One region of the Shewanella sp. Shew256 genome, then DNA from elsewhere that is predicted to be linked to it. Evidence: riboswitches for the same ligand, from Rfam matches in the RefSeq annotation. Region 1 holds a riboswitch; the other holds the start of a gene.
What was found. A riboswitch is a leader RNA that binds a small molecule or an ion and turns the genes downstream of it on or off. The one in region 1 is predicted to bind cyclic di-GMP.
Positions count from the first base shown of each region.

Region 1 (4,027 bases):
CCATACCATGGTAGCCAAACTGGTGGTGATGCCGCGGCTAACTATGGTCCAAACAGCACTGCGGGGGCTTTAGTTGAACCGGCTAACTTTGCCGAGCCACCATTGCGTTTAGATGGCGAAGCGGCGCGTTACAGCCGTTACAATCAGGATGATTACACGCAAGCGGGTAACCTGTATCGTATCTTCAGCGAAGCAGAGAAAGTGCGCTTAGTGGAAACGATTTCTGGCTCACTGCGTCAGGCGAGTTTGGATGTACAGCAACGTATGCTGGCACACTTCCACAAGGCCGATGCGGATTACGGTCAACGGATCCAAACTGCACTCGGGTTATAAGCTTAATCAACCCATAAAAAAGGCCAGTGTTATCACTGGCCTTTTTGTTTACTTAATTTTAATCAATTAGTTAAAGCACTAGCGTTGCGACACCTAATAGGGCGAATAAAATCGCACAACCTCTATGGATCCACTTCATCGGTAGTTTTTCGGCACTAAAATGCCCTGCAATCACCACTGGGACGTTCGCCAGCAACATACCCAAAGTGGTACCTGCAACCACCATGGCTAAGGCATCGTATTTAGCGGCTAATACGACAGTCGCGATCTGGGTTTTGTCGCCCATCTCGGCAATAAAGAACAGAATAAAGGTCGCGATAAAAGGCCCCATCTTATAGAAACGGCTTTCTTCGGCGTCCACTTTATCGGGGATTAACACCCATAGCGCAATCGCAAAGAAGGAAGCGGCAACCAAGTAGCGTGCTACATCTGGGCTTACCCAGTTAATCGCCCATTGGCCAAGCCAAGCGGCGGCAAAATGGTTAAATAGGGTTGAGAGTAAAATACCCAAAATAATCGCGGTTTTATTTTTAAATCTTGCAGCGAGCAATAGGGCAAGCAGTTGAGTTTTATCGCCAATCTCGGCGATGGCAACCGTAAAGGTTGAGGCGAGTAACGCTTCCAAGTGTGATCCTTTTAGGGGTGGTTTTTGACATAAGCACAATAGACCGTCCACCCCTAGGTGCGGTTACTGTGCTCAGGTCTTGCAGGACAAATCGATGATTTGCTGTGAACACCATGGCATGCGGCCAAGTATGTTGATGTTCACCCTGAATATCGATGGCTCGAAATCCAGTTAGCTACTCCCCCGAAGCGAGGAGGGCATTATACCCAAGTGAAACATGGTTTCAAGATTAAACTCATCAAGTCAGAGGGCAAATAATCTGACAGACGCCAATAAAATACCGCTCGACGTTTTGTAATACATTGAATTGTAACATTTTAATTTTTGACAGCGTTGTCTTTTGTTGTTAGGTTAGCCCTGTCTCAATTTAAGTTACATATTGTTAACTTGAATGGAGAACCACCGTATTTGGCAAACTAATTGAAAAATTAGGACGCAAAGCCTCCGGTCTAAGGTTGTAAAGGGATGTTGTAACTAAGATAGCGGGGTTGCCTCTGAATTGATTTAATGCTTTCAATTCTTTGAAAAATAAACGGCTTTGCTTAATGCTGTTTTGCCTAAATACCACTTTTATACCTATGCCAATCTCATCGAGAAAGGCACCCTACGGAGTACATTAAAGTGGAACATCAAACTGCTTTTTCACCAATCACAAACGCTAAACTCAAACGTCCGCAACTGGCTCGCTTAAGCCTAATTGCCTTAGCTTTAAGCGCCACGAGTGCCCTCGTCAGCCAAACGGCGTCGGCCCACGGTTATGTCGTATCACCTGAGTCACGCTCGTACGCCTGTAAAACCGGCAGCAATTTAAACTGCGGCGCCGTTCAGTGGGAACCGCAAAGTGTTGAAGGTCCATCAGGTTTTCCTGAGTCAGGCCCTGCCGACGGTAAAATTGCCAGCGCCGCCAACGGGGCGTTTTCTCCCTTGGATGAACAGAGCCCAAGTCGTTGGTCTAAGCGTGATATCAAGTCGGGTTGGAATGACTTTTCTTGGCAGTTCACCGCTAACCATGTGACCCGCAATTGGCGTTACTATTTAACTCGCCAAGGGTGGGATCAAAATCAAGCGTTGAGCCGTGCAAGTTTTGACTTAGCGCCCTTCTGTGTGGTCGATGGTGGCATGGTGCAGCCGCCTAAGTTAGTGACACATAACTGTTATGTGCCTGAAGGCAGAACCGGTTATCACGTGATTTTGGCCGTGTGGGAAGTGGGGGACACCACTAACAGCTTCTACAATGCCATCGATGTGAACTTTAGCTCTGGCTCCGTGGTGCCGGGCGAGTGGACCAATATTGGTGATATTAATCCGTCACTCGATCTTAAGGCGGGTGATAAGGTGATGACGCGGGTGTTTGACGCCAACGGTGAGCAAACAGCCAAGCAAACCCAGATAACCATTGCCGATGCCACCCAAGGAGCCAAGCAAAATTGGCCATTCCTGTTAGCCAGCGCGATTAATGCCCAGCAGCCACAACTTAAGGCGGGGCAGAAGAATGCCTCTGGGGTGATCTCGCCCGTTTATGGTAAAAATGAGATTTATGCCGCGCCAAATTCGGGTCTAGAGCGAGTGGAAGTGAGCTTTGATATTGCGCCTGCGCCGGGCAATCAGCTTGATGTCACGTCACTCGCCGATGATTACACCATTGTCGATGGTGCCGCTCAGGTCAGTTTCGATGTTAGCACCAATGCGGATATGCAGGTCTCGGCTTACCTGTTTAGCCACGATGGCACTGCAGCAGGGTATGTCACGCAAGCGGTCAATAATACTAGCGCGAGTCTAGCGCTGGATGTTGTTGCGCCAAAGGCGGGCCATTATCACTTACAGGTGAAGGGCGAGCCTAAGCAAGGTGAAGTTATCCAGCAAAACTTCGATCTGTTCTTAAAGGATCAAGCCACAGCCCCGGATGCCGACTTTGTTTTCCCCGAGGGCATTAAAAACTATGTGGCGGGTACTAAAGTGCTGCAACCTAAAACAGGCAAGGTCTATCAATGTAAACCTTGGCCTTACAGTGGTTATTGCATGCAATGGTCGCCAACGGCAACTGGGTTTGAACCGGGTGTCGGCGGCTCTTGGGCTATGGCCTGGACTGAGCTGTAACCCGTTAGCAGGGGAATGAGGGGATTGTGAGCCGCGTTACTCGGCGTTAGCGCAATCCCGTATCCCCGTGAGCGAATCGCAAAGCCAATAGATAACCCCTGCAATGCCACAGGTGTTGCAGGGTTTATTGTTTTGATAACAGATCCGCCTCGATTTTTTATCTTTTACTCACATTTCCTCTTCGGATAGCTAAAGCGGCGTCATCTTTGTCTATAACTGGCTTGCCCGCTGGGATAGGCTCTGTTAATGTCCCTAGCTATCTTCTATTACGCGCGATGTCGCTGCTTTGCTAAGGCAATCACGGTTGAAATTAATGTCACTTTTCTGCAAACGATTTAGTTAGCCTCAATGGCGACTGGGTTGAAATATTCAAAAGCTATTGGGGCCAATTGATCTGCTCTTTGAGATCGGATTGGATGCTTTAAGTTTAGTGACGCTTTTCGTTTGAGATTGCTGTTGGCTTAATCACAGAGTGCGCAAGGCTTTATCCTTCAAATCTACTCAAAAAACCTTTAAAAATAATAATTAATACTTGAACAGGATAATTGTGTGAATTCAAAAATGTTAGGCTCGATAGCCATTGTCGCGGGGACCGCCATTGGCGCGGGAATGTTAGCCTTACCCTTAGCCACAGCCGCTTTAGGCATGGTGCCAGCCATTTTATTAATGGTGGTGATTTGGGGCTTGTCAGCCTATACCTCATTGTTAATGCTTGAAATTAACCTGCGCTCTGGCGTCGGTGATAACGTCCACGCCATCACGGGCAAACTCCTCGGTAAGAAAGGCCAAATGGTGCAAGGCGCCTCCTTTCTCAGTTTACTCTTTGCTTTAACAGCAGCGTATTTGACGGGCGGCTCATCGCTGTTAGTGCTTAAAGCCAAAAATATGTTCGACCTCGTGTTAGACAACCAGCTTGCGGTCGTGCTGTTTACCTTAGTGCTGGGTGGATTTGCGGCCTTAGGGGTGGCTTGG
Region 1 covers NZ_NAJR01000003.1:300,266-304,292, reverse strand. Annotated here, with positions in the region: gene katB (catalase KatB) at 1-333, shown strand, start outside; gene B5P39_RS07050 (TMEM165/GDT1 family protein) at 404-958, opposite strand; cyclic di-GMP riboswitch class I at 1,359-1,454, shown strand; gene gbpA (N-acetylglucosamine-binding protein GbpA) at 1,637-3,055, shown strand; gene B5P39_RS07040 (aromatic amino acid transport family protein) at 3,617-4,027, shown strand, end outside.

Region 2 (4,027 bases), on a different contig from region 1:
GAGTAACAGCTGGCGCCGTCACCAACAGTGTGGCAGTGTTTTGTCCACTCGCCGCCACGCCGCTGGGCACTGTCCATGCGTAGGTGAGGCTGTCGCCATCGGCGTCGGTTGCCGTCGCGTTAATGCTCACCGATTGCCCCGCTTCAACCGTTACACTCGCTGGCACAGTCACCACAGGCGCTTGGTTTGCCGTCTCGGCCTTATGGGTGAGAGTCACAGTGTCGGTTGAAGATAATCCTTCGGGATCTGTGACTTGCAGGCTAAACACATACACCACATCCGAGGCCGCCTCACTCAGTTGCACCACAGCATTGGCCATATCCGCATTACTCATACTTAAGCTTGGGCCCGAGACTTGGCTCCATTGATAACTCAAGGCGCCGTTTTCAGGATCCCGCGACGCACTGCCATTTAACGTGACATCCGCAGTGCCCGTTACCGTGATATCCGCTCCCGCGTTGGCAATCGGCGCTTTATTCGCTGGTGGCGTGGTGCCCTCACCATGACCTAAACCTTCGTGCATGGCATTGAGTATGTCGCCATTATCGGCATCAATTTCCCAGGCGAACAAACCACCGAGCTGATTGGCCAGCACGTATTGGCCCTTGGCTTTAACAGAGCGTGCATCGTCGAAGGTAATTAAATCGCCCGTCGATGCATTAAAGACCGATGGCGCTTCGGCGGTTTCATCATAGGCATAGCTCCAACCTGCACCCATATAATCCTTAGCAATCTGGCGATAATCCACCACGCCCGCTTCCCAAGTGCCCTTCACTTTGCCCGTGGCGGTGCCCGTGAAAGGATTGTTACCGCTATAACCATTCACCCCAGTCCAGCCGCGGCCGTACATAGCGGCGCCGACCACAATCTTACCCGGCGTCACCCCTTGAGAGAGCAACGCTTTTACGCCTTTGTCCGTGGTGTAACGGGTATTAGGATCCCAGCTCGCCTCATAGAGATTGGTTTGATGTCCAAGCTCAGTATTGGTCCAGCCACCATTAAAGTCGTAACTCATCAGGAAGATGTAATCCATATATTGCTGCGCCGCCTGATAATCGACCTTAGCAATCTTATCGCCGCCCGCACTGATGGCCGAGGTCAACTCATAGCTGCGTCCGGTTTCGGCGCTGAGCTCATCGAGCATCGCCCGCAGTTCACGCATCAGGGTGACATAGGTTTGGCCGTCGTTGGCATTCCCTAAGCTTGGGTTAGCACCACTGCCGCCAGGGAATTCCCAGTCGATATCGACACCATCGAAGAACTTCCAAGTTTGTAAAAACTCCTTCACTGAGGCCACAAAGGTGTCGCGCTTGGTTTTATCCCCTAAAAAGTAGAAGGGATCGGAGAGTGTCCAGCCACCAACGGAGGGGAGGATCTTCAGATCGGGATAGGCTTGTTTTAACGCCATCAATTGACCGAAGTTGCCTTTGTAGGGATCGGAATACTCACTCACCCCCGCCTGCGGCATTTGCACCGCCGCCCAAGGGTCGTGAATCGCCACTTTAAAATCGGCACGGCCAGCACAGGCGCGCTGCAATGCCTCAAAGCTACCTTCGATTTCCTTTAAGCTGTCGTTGATACCATTGCCACCACAAATCGGGGTAAAGCCATATAAAATATGGGTTAAGTTTTGTGCAGGGATCTTATCGACGGGGAATTTACGTCCATAAACACCCCACTCCACAAAGTAACTTCCCACCACTTTGCCGGATTTATTCGCATAGGGACGATTGTTTTCCTTCAAAGGCGCATTAAGTGGCAGTAAATGGCTGCCATCGGTATCGGCGACTAAAATTTCCCTCGCATCACTGGCACTGCAACCTTCGTTATTACAAAGCTGCACGCGCATTTGGTAGCGCCCGCCCTTATTGACCTTGAAATTGGCCGTCCCCGCCGCACTCGATGGACCTTCCCATGCCACATTTCCATCGAGTAATACCTGCGCCTTATTACCGATGTCGCCGTTATATAAGTTCCACGTCACGGACACATCGGCAGCATCTTTAACCGTCACTAATTGGTTATAGGCTGAGGCAGCTTGATTCACCTCGATAATGGCAAACTTGGTTTCCCCCCAACCTAACGTCGGTTTACCGGGGAGCGCTGCAAAGGCTTGAAAACTGGCAGCGCAGGCCAGCACCGAGGCCACCAGCATCGCCGAGGTGGAGATTTGAGTCTTAAACATGAGATTTCCCTATTGAGTAAGTTATGCATCAATAAGGCAAACAAAGCGTAGACAGGAAACAACACTCTTAAAACCATGTGCGTACAACGGCAGCATGAAGAAACAACCTGTGGTATCCCCGCTATCATAGGTACAAACGAACCCTTAGACCGGAGGCTTTGCGTCCCAATCTTTCGATTGGTTTGCCTTTTACACTAATGACAACGTTGTCATTACGTTAATTAGCATATGCCGCGATAGCGTTAAATTGCAACTAAATATTAACAAACAGGCCGTTGTACCGATTATCAACGCAGGATTGGCTTTAAAGAAAGGTAGAACTATTGAGTTCAAAAAATAAGCAGTGAATTGTATTTAAAAGGATTGCTTAAACCATAGAGTCGTATCATCGACTCGCGTTGCCAATAGGAGAGACAATAAAAATAAATCGAAAGTCTTAAGAAAGAGGTTATGCAAGACGCCGCTCGATAACTCGTGCAAACAAAAATGCGGTCATCGAACAAGGTGATTTGCAGAGTGCACTGCAAACACACAAATCCGATGGCCGCATGCTGTTGTTCTCGACCCAAACGAAATCAATATCTGAGTCAATGTTCGAATCAATATCAGCGTCAGCAAGCCAAGATTGATAGCCTGAACGAACCTATCACGCCTCAATCTTGGCCCATTCGCACCTCAATCGAATGCCGTTAGGCGGCGTCCTTCGAGTAATCCCTTCCCAAGATCACCGATAAGCCACGGCACACTAAGGTTTCCATATCATCGACACGATTAATCTTCATTTCGGCTAACGGTGCACTGAGGGCCATGCGTCTTAAACTATCGAGACAACCCTTATAGTACGGCGCGCTGTTCATCATGCCGCCCGCTAACCAGATCCGATTAGGATTAAACAAATTGACCGCCCACGCGAGCCCCATCCCCAGATAAGTACCAGCGAGATATAAATCATCGGCGGTAGCAATCTTACGGCTGCGGATAGAATCGCCGCTGGCGAGCTGCTCAAGACTAAACTCCCCCGCCTCCGTCATCACCCGGCAATGTCCAAGCTCCCCCGCGACTCCCGTGGCTCCCGTAAAAGCCTTGCCGCTCAATGCGATCGACATGCCAATCCCAGTGCCGCACATGACTAACAACTCACAGGCATATTTCTCATCACAGGTTGCCTGCATACCAGCGTCGATATCATTGCAGATAAACTTAAGTTCGCCTTGGGTTTTCAAGGTTTCAAAGCTTAGCCCATTGAGACCGGGCAAAGATTTACAGGACACCAAACGATTCTGTTGCACGAGTCCAGGTACAGCGATCGCTAAATGGTAGTTCTGTAAATCATAATCCCGTTCCAGCGCCGCGATTTGATCATTTAAATCTTCAATTTTAAAGCCTTCACCCGTGGGGATTTTATATTGTTCTGTATGCCCCTTGAGTTGAAGTTCGAACAGGGCTTTGCTACCGCCCACGTCTATTGTTAATGTTTGCATCGCCAACTCCACTGATACATGTGCTCCCCTCTGACCCCGAGCGGAGATGGCGAATGTTAGCATAATGGGCCAATATTAGCGATTGAATAAAACTTAAGTAGCTAATTTGTAAGAATTAGTCGGAAGGACTGAGTGATAAAGATAACATTTCAATTTGAGAATTCGCCTAAGATCACACCCCTTGTTACTGCAAAGTGATACTTCAAAAACAAAATTGTATACAAAATCCTTTATTCCATCCCCTTGCATCTTAGCCGTTGAGCTTGCGATAATCGCCGCCAATTCGCATCCTTTTCGCCAGCATTACGCATTATAATTTTGGCTGCCTACGTCAGCCGCCAATGCCAATATTTGGAGCCCC
Region 2 covers NZ_NAJR01000002.1:217,115-221,141, reverse strand. Annotated here, with positions in the region: gene B5P39_RS03850 (glycosyl hydrolase family 18 protein) at 1-2,185, opposite strand, end outside; cyclic di-GMP riboswitch class I at 2,294-2,382, opposite strand; gene B5P39_RS03845 (ROK family protein) at 2,875-3,666, opposite strand.
Region 2: linked by a shared signal. The riboswitch ahead of B5P39_RS03850 (glycosyl hydrolase family 18 protein) and the one ahead of gbpA (N-acetylglucosamine-binding protein GbpA) in region 1 are both predicted to bind cyclic di-GMP.